DNA from 3 places in the Halomonas flagellata genome. Region 2 is predicted to be linked to each of the others. Evidence: predicted binding sites of a transcription regulator. Region 2 holds the regulator's gene; each other region holds the start of a gene.

Region 1 (4,481 bases), on a different contig from region 2:
GCGCTCAAGAACATCTACGCCATCGCCGCCGGCATGGCGGCGGCGCTGGGCATGGGCGAGAACACCCGCAGCATGCTGATGACCCGGGCGCTGGCCGAGATGAGCCGTTTCGCCGTGGACCAGGGCGCCAACCCCATGACCTTCCTCGGGCTCGCCGGGGTCGGCGACCTGATCGTCACCTGCTCCTCGAGCCTGTCGCGCAACTACCGGGTGGGCCAGGCCCTGGGCGAGGGCAGCACCCTGGACGAGGCCGTCGAGGCGCTGGGCCAGGTGGCGGAAGGGGTCAACACCGTGCGCCTGGTCCGCGACAAGGCCCGCGAGGACGGTGTCTACATGCCGCTCGCCGAGGGCCTCTACCAGGTGCTGTTCGAGGGCGTGCCGGCCCAGGAGATGGCACGGATGCTGATGCTCGGCGAGCAGAGCAGCGACGTGGAGTTCATCCTCTCCCGGGAGGACGTGCGCCAGGCCCATCGCGACGACGAGGGCCCCCATGGCTGAGCGACTGCTGATCATGCGCCACGGCGAGGCGAGCCCGGGCAGCCCCGACATCTATCGCCCCCTGACCGAACGGGGCCTGGACGAGACCCGACGGGTGGGGGCCTGGCTGGCGGGCCGTGACGACCTGGCCGGCCTGCGCCTGTTGGCCAGCCCCTACCGGCGGGCGCGGCAGACCGCGGATGCCATCGCCGAGGCCCTCGGCCACGAGGTCGAGTCGCTGTCGATCCTCACCCCCGACGATCCGCCCCAGGCGGTGGTCGACTGGCTGCTCGAGCAGGCTGGGCAGGGCCCGCTGATGCTGGTGAGCCATATGCCGTTGGTCGGGGCGCTCACCGGCCTGCTGGTGGAGGGGCGCAGCGATCGCGGCCCGGGCTTCCCCACCGCCGCCGTGGCCGAGCTGGAGGCCGAGGTGTGGGCGGCGGACTGTGCACGGCTGGTGCGCTTTACCGCGCCGGCGGATCTCGCCTAGATCACCCCGGCGGCCTTCAGGCTGAAGGCCCCCAGGGTGATGGTCACGCTGGCCATCAGGGTGGTCAGGGCGATGATGTTGGCGGTGAGCACGGCGTTGCCGCCCATCGCCTTGGCCATCACGAAGGCCGCGGCGGCGGTGGGGCTGGCGAAGAACAGGAACATCACCCCTAGCTCGCGCCCCTCGAAGCCGGCGAGCCAGGCGGCCCCGGTGGCCAGGGCCGGCAGCACCACCATCTTCATCAGGCCGGTCTCCACCGTGATCCAGCCCGAGCGACGGAGGGCCCGTGGGGAGAGGGTGGCGCCCACGCACAGCAGCGCCAGGGGCAGGGTCATGGAGGCGAAGTAGTCGCCGGAGGTCGCCAGCCAGCCCGGCAGCTTCAGGTCCAGTGCTGCCACCGGCAGGGCGGTGAATACCGCCAGGATCAGTGGATTGCGCAGGATATGCCCCAGGATGCTGCGCCAGTCGGCGTGCCTGCCGGGCCGGTAATGCGCCAGGGCGATCACCGAGAAGGCGTTGTAGGTCAGGATCACCACCCCCAGCAGCAGCCCACCCGTCGACAGGCCCGCCTCGCCGTACATGCCGGCCGCCAGGGCCAGGCCGACGATTCCGCAGTTGCCGCGAAAGGCGCCCTGGATACAGGCGCCGCGATCGGCGATGCCCGACCGGTGGTGGGCCCACCACCAGCTCAGCAGGAAGCCGCCCAGGGTGGTGGCGGCGAAGAAGCCCAGCATTCGCGGATTCAGGGTGGTGTCGAGGTCGGCGGCGATGATGCTGAGGAAGATCATCACCGGCATGGAGCCGCGGAAGACCAGGCGCGAGGCCGTGGTCACGAAGTCGTGTCCGAGCATGCCGAACCGCCTGAGCAGGTAGCCCACGAAGACCATGACGAAGACGGGCAGGGTGATGTCGAGGCTGTCGAGCAGCAGGTCGCCGAGGTCCATCCAGGGGCTCCGTGGTGGGGTCGCGATGGCCGCCTATGGTACCGCCGACAGCTGGCGACGTCTCAGTCCGAGCCTCTCTCCAACTTTAGTCGCAATTTGGCCAGTCGAGCTTGCCGAGGCTGGAAGTGACGATTAGTTTGTATGATGTATGACAACGAGGCGTTGTCAGTCACCCGTAGAGGCGGTCGGGGAGTCCCTGGCCCCGATAAGCAAGAGGACGGTTGCGTGAAGTTTTCCAGACAAGCAGTGGTGCAAGCCATCGGTGACGGCCTGCTGTCGTTTCCCATCACCGACTTCGACCAGGAGGGCCGTTTCGACGCCGAGAGCTATCGCCGGCGGCTGGAGTGGTTCATCAGCCACGACATCTCCGCGGTCTTCGTGGCCGGCGGTACCGGTGAGTTCTTCAGCCTGTCGCTCGACGAGTTCCGCGAGATCGTGCGCGTCGCCGTGGAGACAGTGGACGGCAAGCTGCCGGTGATCGCCAGCGCCGGGCTCAGCGTCGAGAGCGGCAAGGCCTTCGCCGAGGCGGCCGAGGAGGCCGGCGCCGACGGTATCCTGCTGATGCCGCCCTACCTGACCGAGTGCCCTCAGGACGGCCTGGTCGAGTACGCCCGGCAGATCTGCGACTCGACCCGGCTCAACGTCATCTACTACAACCGCGGCAACGGTATCCTCGACGCCGAGTCCGTCAAGGCGCTGGCCGAGGCCTGCCCCAACCTGGTCGGCCTGAAGGACGGCAAGGGCGACATCCAGGCGCTGAACAAGATCGTCAAGACCGTGGGCGATCGCCTGGTCTACGTGGGCGGCGTGCCCACCGCCGAGATCTTCGCCGAGGCCTATCTGTCCATCGGCGTCAACACCTACTCCTCGGCCGTGTTCAACTTCGTGCCCGACATGGCCGTCACGTTCTACAAGGAACTGCGCAAGGGCAATAGTGAAGCCGTCAAGCAGATCACCAACGACTTCTTCATTCCCTTCGTGGACCTCAGGGATCGGAAGAGGGGCTATGCCGTCAGCCTGATCAAGGCCGGCGCCGAGATCATCGGGCGTCCGGCGGGCAGCGTGCGCGCGCCATTGAGCATGCCCACTTCCGAGGAGCACCAGCAGCTCGAGACGCTGGTGGGTATCGCCAAGCAACTATAAATCGACAACCAGCAGAAAGAGGTGAAAGCATGACCGTTTCCAAGAAGACCCTGGCAGGACTGGGCTCGGCCGTCGTGATGGCGTCGCTGGCCTTCGGCACCGGGATCGCCATGGCCCAGGAGGGCCAGCTGCGCGGCAACGTCCGGGTCGTGATCGGCTCCACGTCGACCGGGGGTGACACCTACCAGAACTCCACCATCGTCGTGGACAAGCTGGCCGAACAGCTCGATCTCAACATGAAGGTCGATGCCGTAGGTGCGAGTTCGGCATTCCGCACCCTGGATCGGGATTCGCGCGGCAACACCCTGATGATCTTCCACGATCAGTCCTACCTGGGCTACCTGTATGGCGTGGAAGGGTATTACGATATTTTCGAGAAATACACGATCGGGCCGACCGTGGCGATCAACCCGGGCAATGCCTACCTGGTGCCCAAGGACTCCCCGTACGAGACCCTGAACGACATCATCGCCGCGGTGGGCGATGGCGAGACCGTGCGCGTGGCGATCCAGCCGGGTGGCGTGTCCGAGATCGGCTTCAGTGCCCTGAAGAACGCCATCGCCATCGAGCACCCGGGCCAGGAGGACAACCTGGTCGCCGTCAACACCGGCTCCCAGTCGGACAAGAACCAGCAGCTCTTCGACGATCAGGTCGACATGATCCATGGCTCGGTACAGGCCAACGAGCAGTACACCCGCCTGCCGGAGGACGACCAGAAGGCCATGCGTTTCGTCTGGCTGACGGCTCGCCAAGGGACCATCGAGCAGGCGCCGGAGAATGGTCTGGGTAAGACCACCCGCGAGCAGCTGCTGGAGTACGTCGAGCCCAACGTGCACGTCACCATGGGCGACGACGAGACCTTCACCTTCGATAAGGAATTCTTCTTCCTCTACAACAAGGACATGGATCCGGGCATCGTCGAGCAGATCGATGAGGCGCTCACCGAGATCTATGCCGCGGGCGAGATCCAGGAGGTCCAGAAGAACTCCTTCTTCATCCCCAACTTCAAGCCTTCGGAAGAGGCCTCGGAGTACCTGTACGAAAAGATGTCTCGCTACGAAGGCATCATCGAAAACATCAAGTAAGCGATCCGGGCACCGGTGGCCCATGCCGCCGGTGTCCTCACCGTAGGGTGTGAATCGCTATAGAATAATGATGGGCAGGAGGCGTCCTCCTGCCTATCGCCGGAGCCGCTATGGAATCAGGTCTGTCAAGTCTGCTCAACGTCTCGATCGATTTCGAGACTTCTCACCTGTTCTTCCCGACGATCATCCATTGGATCATGGCGGGATTGTTCGCCTTGATCCTGGTGACGAAGGTGGCCCCCTTCCTGGTCGCGGTGAAACGGGGAGAGCGCACTCTGCCCATCGTGGGTGAGCCCATGGATGCTTTCCGCTTCTTCGGCACCCTCGCCTTGATCGTGGCGT
Region 2 (4,481 bases):
TTCCGCTCGGCCGCCGCGCCCTTCGTTCCGACCCCACGGCTGGTGAACGCATGAGCATCCTCTACCTGCTGATTCCGCTGTCGCTGATCCTGCTCGGCCTCGCCGTCTGGGCCTTCTTCTGGGCCGTGAAGCATGACCAGTTCGAGGATCTCGAGGGCCCCGCCCATCGCATCCTCTTCGACGAGGACGAGAACGACCTCCCCCCCGAGGAGCGCCAGCGCCGGCGACAGTCGCGTGGCGAGGTCGACGACGCCCCCGCTGACCGGGAGGAACCGCCGCGCTGATGGATCCCACCGGCCTGGGTCTACCGCCCCTGCTGGCGGCCTTCGTCTTCGGCCTGCTCGGCGGCGCCCACTGCATCGGCATGTGCGGCGGCATCATGAGTGTGCTGACCTTCGCCGTGCCCCCCAGCCTGCGCTCCCCGACACGGCTCTCCGGATTGCTGCTCGGCTACAACCTGGGGCGCATCACCAGCTACATGACCGCCGGTGCGCTGGTGGCCGGGCTCGGCACCCTGGTCGCCATCACCCCCACGGCCCGCCTGGTGCTGCAGGGGCTGGCCGCGGTGATGCTGATCCTGATGGCGCTCTATATCGCCGACTGGTGGAAGGGGCTGCTCAGGGTGGAGGCCGTCGGCAAGCGGCTGTGGCGCCACCTGGAGCCGCTGGGCCGGCGGCTGATGCCTGTGGTGAAGGTTCCCCAGGCGGTGGCGCTGGGGGCAGTCTGGGGCTGGTTGCCGTGCGGGCTGGTCTACTCCATGCTCGCCTGGAGCCTGGCCACCGCCGCCCCGCACCAGGGCGCCCTGCTGATGGGCGCCTTCGGCCTGGGTACCCTGCCGGCCCTGCTGGTCACCGGCCTGGCGACACGCCAGCTCGGCAGCCTGATCCGCCACCGCGCCACCCGCACCCTGGCCGCGGCGTCGATCATCGCCTTCGCCCTGTGGCAGCTCTGGATGCTGCTGCCCGCCGGCGGCCACGCCTGACCCCCCGACGATCTCGTTCCCGCTTGACGCAGCTCAACACGGCCGGGGGTCGCCCTCGCTACCATCGAGGCATGTCCATCATCCGGAGTGCCGTCATGTCCGCTCACGCGACGCGCGAAGGCCCAGGGGGTTCCGCCCAGTTCGCCTGGGACCCGGTACTGCTGCGCCGCTACGACGCCTGCGGCCCGCGCCCCACCTCACATCCCACGGCCCTCGGCTTCCGGGAGGACTTCGGGCCCGACGACTTCACCGCGGCCCTCGCCCGCAGCAACGACGCGGGCCGTGCCTTGTCGCTCTATGTCCATGTGCCCTTCTGCCGCCAGGCCTGCTTCTACTGTGCCTGCAACAAGATCGCCACCGGGGACACGCGGCTGGCCGAGCCGTACCTGTCGCGCCTCGACCGGGAGATGGTGCTCACCTCCCGCCATCTCGACGCCGCCCGGGAGGTCCAGCAGCTGCACTGGGGCGGCGGCACCCCGACCTTCCTCACCCTCGACCAGATGAGCGACCTGATCGATCGCCTCGATGCCCGTTTCGGGCTCTCGGGCTCGAGGGAGCGTGACTACGCCATCGAGATCGACCCCCGGGAGGCCAATGTCCTCACCCTGCGCCATCTGCAGGCACTCGGCTTCAACCGCCTGAGCCTCGGCGTCCAGGACCTGGACCTCAGGGTGCAGCAGGCGATCAACCGGGTCCAGCCCCGGGTACTCACCGAGTCGCTGATCGACGAAGCCGACCGCCTCGGCTTCCGCTCGCTCAACCTCGACCTGATCTATGGCCTGCCGCTGCAGACCCGCGACAGTTTCGCCGAGACCCTGGCGCAGGTGATCGCCATGGCCCCGGCCCGGCTGTCGGTGTTCCACTATGCTCACCTGCCCGAACGCTTCACGCCCCAGCGCCGCATCCACGCCGAGGACCTGCCCGGGCCCGAGGAGACGCTGGCGATGCTGCATACCACCCTCGAGATGCTGACCGCGGCGGGCTATGTGCACATCGGCATGGACCACTTCGCCCGCCCCGACGACAGCCTGGCAAAGGCCCAGCGCCAGGGTAGCCTCACGCACGACGTCCGGGGCTACTCCAGCCACGCCCGGTGCGACCTGGTGGGGCTCGGCGTCTCGGCGATCAGCCGGGTCGATGACGCCTACGCCCGGAACCCCGTGGGGCTCGCCGCCTATGAGGCGGCGCTGGATGCCGGCCGCCTGGCCACCGACCGCGGACGGCGCCTGACATTCGACGACTGCCTGCGGCGGCACGCCAGCGAGCGCCTGATATGCGACCTGTCCCTCGATCTCGAGGCGCTGGGCCAGGCCTTCGGGGTCGATGCCGAGGCCCGGCTGGCCGATGTCCTGGCCCGGCTGGAAGGAGCCGAGCGCGATGGCCTGGTGGAGCGTGCCGGCCCCCGGCTCGTCGTCACGCCGATCGGCCGGCTGCTGCTCCGGCACCTCGCCATGGCCTTCGACCCCCAGCTCCCGGACCAGCCGGCCTCGCCCCGCTCACGCCTCCGGTGAGGGACTACCTCCGATGGCCGGAGGCTACCTCCAAAGGGATGCTATGCCGGCCCGGACGAATCCCCCATAATGGTGGCAGAGTCACCATCATGGAGGAGAGCATGCCTGATACCGCGACCGGCAGGCGGCGTTCCCTGCTGCACGAGACCCGCTGCCAGACCTGCAGCCTCAGCTCGCTCTGCCTGCCGCTGGCACTCGAGCTCCAGGACATGGACCAGTTCGACGCCATCATCCGGCGCCGCGCTCCCCTGAAGAAGGGCGAGGCGCTGTTCCGCCAGGACAGCGCCTTCACCAGCATCTACGCCGTGCGCTCGGGCAGCCTCAAGCAGGTCACCACCGAGGGCTGCGGCGAGGACCAGTTGACCAACTTCTACCTGCCCAGCGAGCTGGTGGGCCTCGATGGCATCGACGAGGCGCGCTATCCCGGCACGGTGGTGGCGCTCGAGACCACCACCGTCTGCGAGATTCCCTTCGACCGCCTCGACGCCCTCTCCGAGGAGCTGCCGGAGCTGCGCACCCAGCTCTACCGCAGCATGAGCAAGGAGATGCGCGACGACCGCCGCATGATGCGGCTGCTGTCCCGCAAGACCGCCGACCAGCGCCTGGCGACCTTCTTCGCCGGCCTCTCCGACCGCTTCCGCCGCCGCGGCTACTCGCCCTACAGCTTCCGCCTCTCCATGTCCCGGGCCGATATCGGCAACTACCTGGGGCTGGCGGTGGAGACGGTGAGTCGCATCCTCGGCCGCTTCCAGACGCAGGGGCTGGTGGCCGTCTCCGGCCGCGAGGTCAACATCCTCGACCTGGCGGCCCTGGCACAGGTCGCCGAGGAGGAAGGCGCGCGCTGAGGCGCTGCGCGCCAGCTGGAAGCTGGAAGCTGGAAGCTGGAAGCTGGAAGCTGGAAGCTGGAAGCTGGAAGCTGGAAGCTGGAAGCTGGAAGCTGGAAGCTGGAAGCTGGAAGCTGGAAGCTGGAAGCTGGAAGCTGGAAATCAGCATGTTGCCACCAGCCCTGGCGTCAAGGTTTTTTCTTTAAGCTTCCAGGCGCGAAGCGCCGCTCTTCCAGCTTATGACTCTTGGCGGATATCGATGCGGTCGGCCTGCCGCCGGGCCTGCTTCTCCTCCAGGCCGGCGAAGTCGAAAAGCTTGCGGTCGGCCAACTGCGAGGGCGCCACGTTGGTCACCGCCTTGAACATGCTCTCGAGCCGGCCGGGGTGCCTGGCCTCCCATTCGGCGAGCATCTCCTTGACCACCTGGCGCTGCAGGTTGGGCTGGGAACCGCAGAGATTGCAGGGGATGATCGGGAAGTCCATCAGCCGCGCGAACTCGGCGATGTCCGCCTCCCGGCAATAGGCCAGCGGACGGATGACGATGTTCCGGCCGTCGTCGGAGAGCAGCTTGGGCGGCATCGCCTTGAGGCTGCCGCCGAAGAAGAGGTTGAGGAACAGCGTCTCGAGGATGTCCTCGCGATGGTGGCCCAGGGCGATCTTGGTGGCACCGATCTCCTCGGCGAAGCCGTAGAGCGAGCCGCGACGCAGCCGCGAACAGAGCGCACAGGTGGTCTTGCCCTCGGGGGTCTTCTCCTTGACCACCGAGTAGGTGTCGCGCTCGAGGATGTGGTACTCCACCCCGATGCCATCCAGGTACTCGGGCAACACCTGCTCGGGGAAACCGGGCTGCTTCTGGTCGAGGTTGACCGCCACCAGCGAGAAGCGCACCGGAGCATTGCGCTGCAGGCTGCGCAGGATCTCGAGCATGGTGTAGCTGTCCTTGCCGCCGCTCAGGCAGACCATCACCCGGTCGCCCTCGCCGATCATCTCGTAGTCGATGATGGCATTGCCCACCTGGCGTCGCAGGCGCTTCTGCAGCTTGTTGAACTCGCGCTTGCCCCTGGCATCGAGGGTGGTGGCGTCGCCTGCTGTGGCGGGAGCATCGGCAGGGTTGGGGTCGAAGATCACGGCGTCTTGCATGGTCGGGGCGCTGCCAGAGCGGCT
Region 3 (4,481 bases), on a different contig from region 2:
TTAAGGGAGGTTGTCAACGCTTGATCTCCTCATGCCCTCCCTCCTTTGACCTGGGTCAGCTACCTCTTGAAGGGTACCGACGCCGCGGATAGCGGATGGCATACTTCCCTCATTCGGCAGGGCCCGCGGGCCCTGCCCCCGTTCTTGCTTGAATACAGGCTTCAAGAGGCCGCTTCACGACATGCCACAGGATCTCCCGTTCGACCGCCCCCTGGTGGAGAAGTACGACCGCCCGGGGCCGCGCTACACCTCCTACCCCACGGCGCCCCAGTTCCATGCGGCCTTCGCCGAGGATGACTACCGCGCGGCAGCGGAGCGCAGCAACCGGGCCGAGTCGCCCAAGCCGCTGTCGGTCTACGTGCACATCCCGTTCTGCAAGAGCCTGTGCTACTACTGCGCCTGCAACAAGATCATCACCCACAACACCGAGCGGGCCGCCGAGTACCTCGAGTGGCTCAAGCAGGAGATCGGGGTCCAGGCCGCGCTGTTCGACGCCTCGCGGCGCATGACCCAGCTGCACCTGGGCGGCGGCACCCCCACCTACCTGAGCAACGCCCAGCTGGGCGAGCTGATGGAGGCACTGGACGCGGCCTTCCACTTCGCCCCGCCGGAGGCGCGCGAGTTCTCCCTGGAGGTCGACCCGCGCACCGTCACCCCCGAGCAGATCCATGAGCTGCGTGCCCTGGGCTTCAACCGGCTCAGCTTCGGCGTGCAGGACTTCGATGCTGACGTCCAGCAGGCCGTCAATCGCATCCAGAGCGAGGAGCAGGTGGTGGCCCTGGTGCAGGCGGCCCGCGAGGCCGGCTTCCAGTCGGTCAGCGTCGACCTGATCTATGGCCTGCCGCTGCAGACGGTGGCGAGCTTTGACGTCACCCTGGACAAGATCATCGCCCTGCGGCCCGACCGCATCGCCGCCTACAGCTATGCCCACCTGCCCGAGCTGTTCAAGGCCCAGCGGCTGATCCGCCCCGAGGACATGCCGCCCCCGGAGCGCAAGCTGGAATTACTGGAGCTGACCATCCGCCGGCTGTCCGCGGCCGGCTATGTCTATATCGGCATGGACCACTTCGCCCTGCCCGAGGACGAGCTCTCCCTGGCGCGCGAGAACGGCACCCTGCAGCGCAACTTCCAGGGCTACTCGACCCACGCCGACTGCGACCTGATTGGCCTGGGCATCACCTCCATCGGCAAGGTCGGTGACAGCTACAGCCAGAACGTCAAGGAGACCGCCCAGTACCAGCACCGGCTGGAGGCCGGCCGGCTGCCGGTGATGCGCGGCTATCGCCTCAACGACGACGACCGCCTGCGTCGCGACGTGATCAACGCCCTGATGTGCCACGGCCGCATCGTCTTCGCCACGATCGAGGCCGCCCACGGCATCGTCTTCCGCGACTACTTCGCCGACGCCCTCGCCGAACTCGAGGAGATGGCCGCCGACGGCCTGCTGGCGATCCGCGAGGGCGAGATCGAGGTGCTGCCCGCCGGGCGACTGATGATGCGCAATGCCGCCATGGCCTTCGATGCCTATCTGGCACGCAGCGAGGGGCGCTATTCCCGCACGGTCTGATCAGGCGATTCACGCTGCCCTGGCCGCCTGCCGGGGCAACTGGGCGGCGGCCGCGCGGCGGCTCGCCATGGACCCGAGCAACCTGCACAAGCTGGCCCGCCGGCCGGGCATCAAGCGCTGACGACAGCGGTAGGCCGTCGCAGCGTTGATGGTCAAGCTCAACGACATCTTGTGCTTTCTGCGGTCGAATGATCTATATATGGTGTCTGGCCGTGCGAGTGGTCGCACCGGCCAGGGCTTGATGCATGTCAGTGCGAACGTCTTTCATGACGCCTAGGATGAGCGGTTCGGCGGCCCCGGCCGCATCGACGTCACCAGGAGAGTTAGCATGTCCCTGCCTTTCCCGTCCCTGTCACTGCCGCGCCCACCCGCCCCGAGCCGCCTGATCCGTGCCCTCGACCCGAGGGTGCCCATCGCCGTCAAGCGTCGCCTGGTGGAGCCGTTGCTCAACCGCACCTTCGCCGAGCCGCTGGCGGAAGGCGAGTTCGATGCCCTCGAGGGGCGCCGGGTCAGCCTGGCCGTCGACGATCTGGGGGTGGTGCTGACCCTGGGGCTCGAGGCGGGCCGCCTGGTGCTCTGCCGCGGGGCCGGCGAGGCGACCATCCACGGCGGCTGGCGCGAGTTCCTCTGCCTGGCCACCCGTCGCGAGGACCCCGACAGCCTGTTCTTCCAGCGTCGCCTGCTGATCGAGGGCGACACCGAGCTGGGCCTGACGGTCAAGAACCTGCTCGATGGCCGCGAGGAGGGCCTGGCCCAGGGTCGCCTGGGCGAATGGCTGCTGCGACTCGAGCGGTTGGCGCATCGCGATCACTGACCCCGTTATCCTAGACTTCTCTGGAGACCCTGAATGAGCACTTCCGCCAAGGCCGTCAAGACATCCAACGAGGTACCGATGCAGGCCCCCTCCCGTGATATCTGGGATTCCAAGTACCGGCTCAAGGATCGCCACGGGCGCCCGGTGGACAAGGACGTGGCGGCCACCTGGGAGCGGGTGGCCCGCGCCCTGGCCGCGGTGGAGGGCGACCAGGCCGACGAGTGGCTGCCGAAGTTCCGCTGGGCGCTGGAGAACGGCGCCATTCCGGCCGGGCGGATCATGTCCAACGCCGGCGCCGACGACTACAAGCCGGCGGTGAGCCTGATCAATTGCACGGTGTCGCGCACCATCCGCGACTCCATGCACGACATCCTCTCCGCGGTGGTGGATGCCGGCATGACGTTAAAAAGCGGAGCGGGAATCGGCTATGACTTTTCCACCCTGCGCCACAGGGGCGCCTTCGTGTTCGGCGCCGGGGCCGGCACCAACGGCCCCCTGGCGTTCATGGATATCTACGACAAGATGTGCTTCACGGTGGCCTCCGCCGGCGGGCGCCGCGGCGCCCAGATGGCCACCTTCGACGTGGGCCATCCCGATGTCCGCCAGTTCATCGAGGCCAAGCGCGAGGCCGGCCGGCTGCGCCAGTTCAACCTGAGCCTGCTGATCACCGACGAGTTCATGGAGGCGGTCAGGAGCGACGCCGACTGGCCGCTGGCCTTCCCGCTGCACCCCGGCGAGAAGGAGGACGTGGGCCCCGACGAGCTCATCTATCGCGACTGGCCGGTGATCGAGGAGGGCTACACCGTCGACGACGAGGGCCGCGTGGCCTGCCGCATCGTCGAGGTGATCAAGGCGCGCGAGCTGTGGGACACCATCATGCGCTCGACCTACGACTTCGCCGAGCCGGGCTTCATCCTGATCGACCAAGTCAACCGCATGAACAACAACTGGTTCTGCGAGGAGATCCGCGCGACCAACCCCTGCGTGACGGCGGATACCCGGTTGCATACCCAGTTCGGTCAGGTGCCCATCGGTGAGCTTTACCAACTGGGTCATGCTCTCGATGTGACGGTCGACAAGCGTGCACTCGAACTTGATGACAGGGGGGTTGAAACCCGCCCGGCTGTGCCTGCCTTCATGACAGCCAGACAAGCCGATGTTTATCGGGTCACCACGCGCGAAGGTTACGAAATCAAGGCGACTGCATGGCATGATTTCTATACCCAGCGAGGCAAGATTCCTCTCAAGGAACTGCAGGTGGGCGATAGCGTATGGGTACAGTCCGGTAAGGGCCAGTTCGGTGACCAGGGTGATGAGCGGCTGGGTACCCTGCTAGGCTTGATTGCCGGCGATGGGCATTTCACGCACCGTGGCAACGGCCATGAGGCCGTGCTCATCAACTTCTGGGGAGAGGACCGTCAGCTGGCCGATATCACAGCCGAGTATGTTAATGAGCTGATTGCTGGTGCGGCCAAAACGGCGCGTCAATATGCGGTGGCGCCTGTAGCGGTGGCCGAGCGCCAGCATGTCTTTGTTCGCTCGGTGATCCTGGCCCGCCTCCTGGAACACTACGGTTTTACCCGGGAGACCAAGCTGCAGGTGCCGGAGGTGGTCTGGCGGGGCACCGAGGCGTGCGTCAAGGGCTATCTGCGCGGGCTGTTTCAGGCAGATGGTACCGTCAATGTGTCCAGCAATAGCCAGAGCTGCTCGGTTCGCCTCGCTTCGAGCGAAGTCAGCTTACTCAAGGATGTCCAGACGCTGCTTGCCAACCTGGGGATTTTCTGTCGTATCCACAAGCGACGTGAGGCCGGCACTCGAGTGCTGCCGGATGGCAAGGGAGGAACTCGGCAGTATGCCTGCCAGGCCGATCATGAGTTGATCATCGACGGCGAATCCCGTGAGCGCTTCATGGAGGAAGTCGGCTTCCTGCTCGGTTACAAGAACGAAAGGTATCAGGAGTGGGTGCAGGGCAAGCTGCTGCGCAAGACTCAATCCTTCATGGCCACGGTGGCAGCCATACAGCATGTGGGTCGTGAAGCCGTCTACGACACCACCCAAGTCGATAACAATACGGTAATTTTCAATGGGTTGGTCACGGGG

Evidence for each region. The regulator FNR, encoded in region 2, switches genes on or off when oxygen is low (the NO sensors DNR and NnrR bind a similar motif). The targets are predictions, from matches to a motif close to TTGATNTANATCAA.
Region 1: a site for FNR is predicted at 2,053-2,066, ahead of kdgD (5-dehydro-4-deoxyglucarate dehydratase). Genes of this name have one in related genera too.
Region 3: a site for FNR is predicted at 1,806-1,819, ahead of ubiT (ubiquinone anaerobic biosynthesis accessory factor UbiT). Genes of this name have one in related genera too.

What each region holds. Positions count from the first base shown of each region.
Region 1 is NZ_JAKVPY010000009.1:4,442-8,922, reverse strand. Features, by position in the region: gene MKP05_RS09105 (NAD(P)H-dependent glycerol-3-phosphate dehydrogenase) at 1-498, shown strand, start outside; gene sixA (phosphohistidine phosphatase SixA) at 491-967, shown strand; gene MKP05_RS09095 (AEC family transporter) at 964-1,911, opposite strand; gene kdgD (5-dehydro-4-deoxyglucarate dehydratase) at 2,137-3,054, shown strand; gene MKP05_RS09085 (type 2 periplasmic-binding domain-containing protein) at 3,084-4,139, shown strand; gene MKP05_RS09080 (tripartite tricarboxylate transporter TctB family protein) at 4,250-4,481, shown strand, end outside.
Region 2 is NZ_JAKVPY010000015.1:20,233-24,713, reverse strand. Features, by position in the region: gene MKP05_RS13125 (heavy metal translocating P-type ATPase) at 1-54, shown strand, start outside; gene ccoS (cbb3-type cytochrome oxidase assembly protein CcoS) at 51-284, shown strand; gene MKP05_RS13115 (sulfite exporter TauE/SafE family protein) at 284-982, shown strand; gene hemN (oxygen-independent coproporphyrinogen III oxidase) at 1,078-2,493, shown strand; gene fnr (fumarate/nitrate reduction transcriptional regulator Fnr) at 2,595-3,338, shown strand; gene ttcA (tRNA 2-thiocytidine(32) synthetase TtcA) at 3,555-4,457, opposite strand.
Region 3 is NZ_JAKVPY010000007.1:105,964-110,444, forward strand. Features, by position in the region: gene hemN (oxygen-independent coproporphyrinogen III oxidase) at 182-1,567, shown strand; gene MKP05_RS07690 (helix-turn-helix domain-containing protein) at 1,521-1,688, shown strand; gene ubiT (ubiquinone anaerobic biosynthesis accessory factor UbiT) at 1,896-2,381, shown strand; gene MKP05_RS07700 (ribonucleotide reductase barrel domain-containing protein) at 2,415-4,481, shown strand, end outside.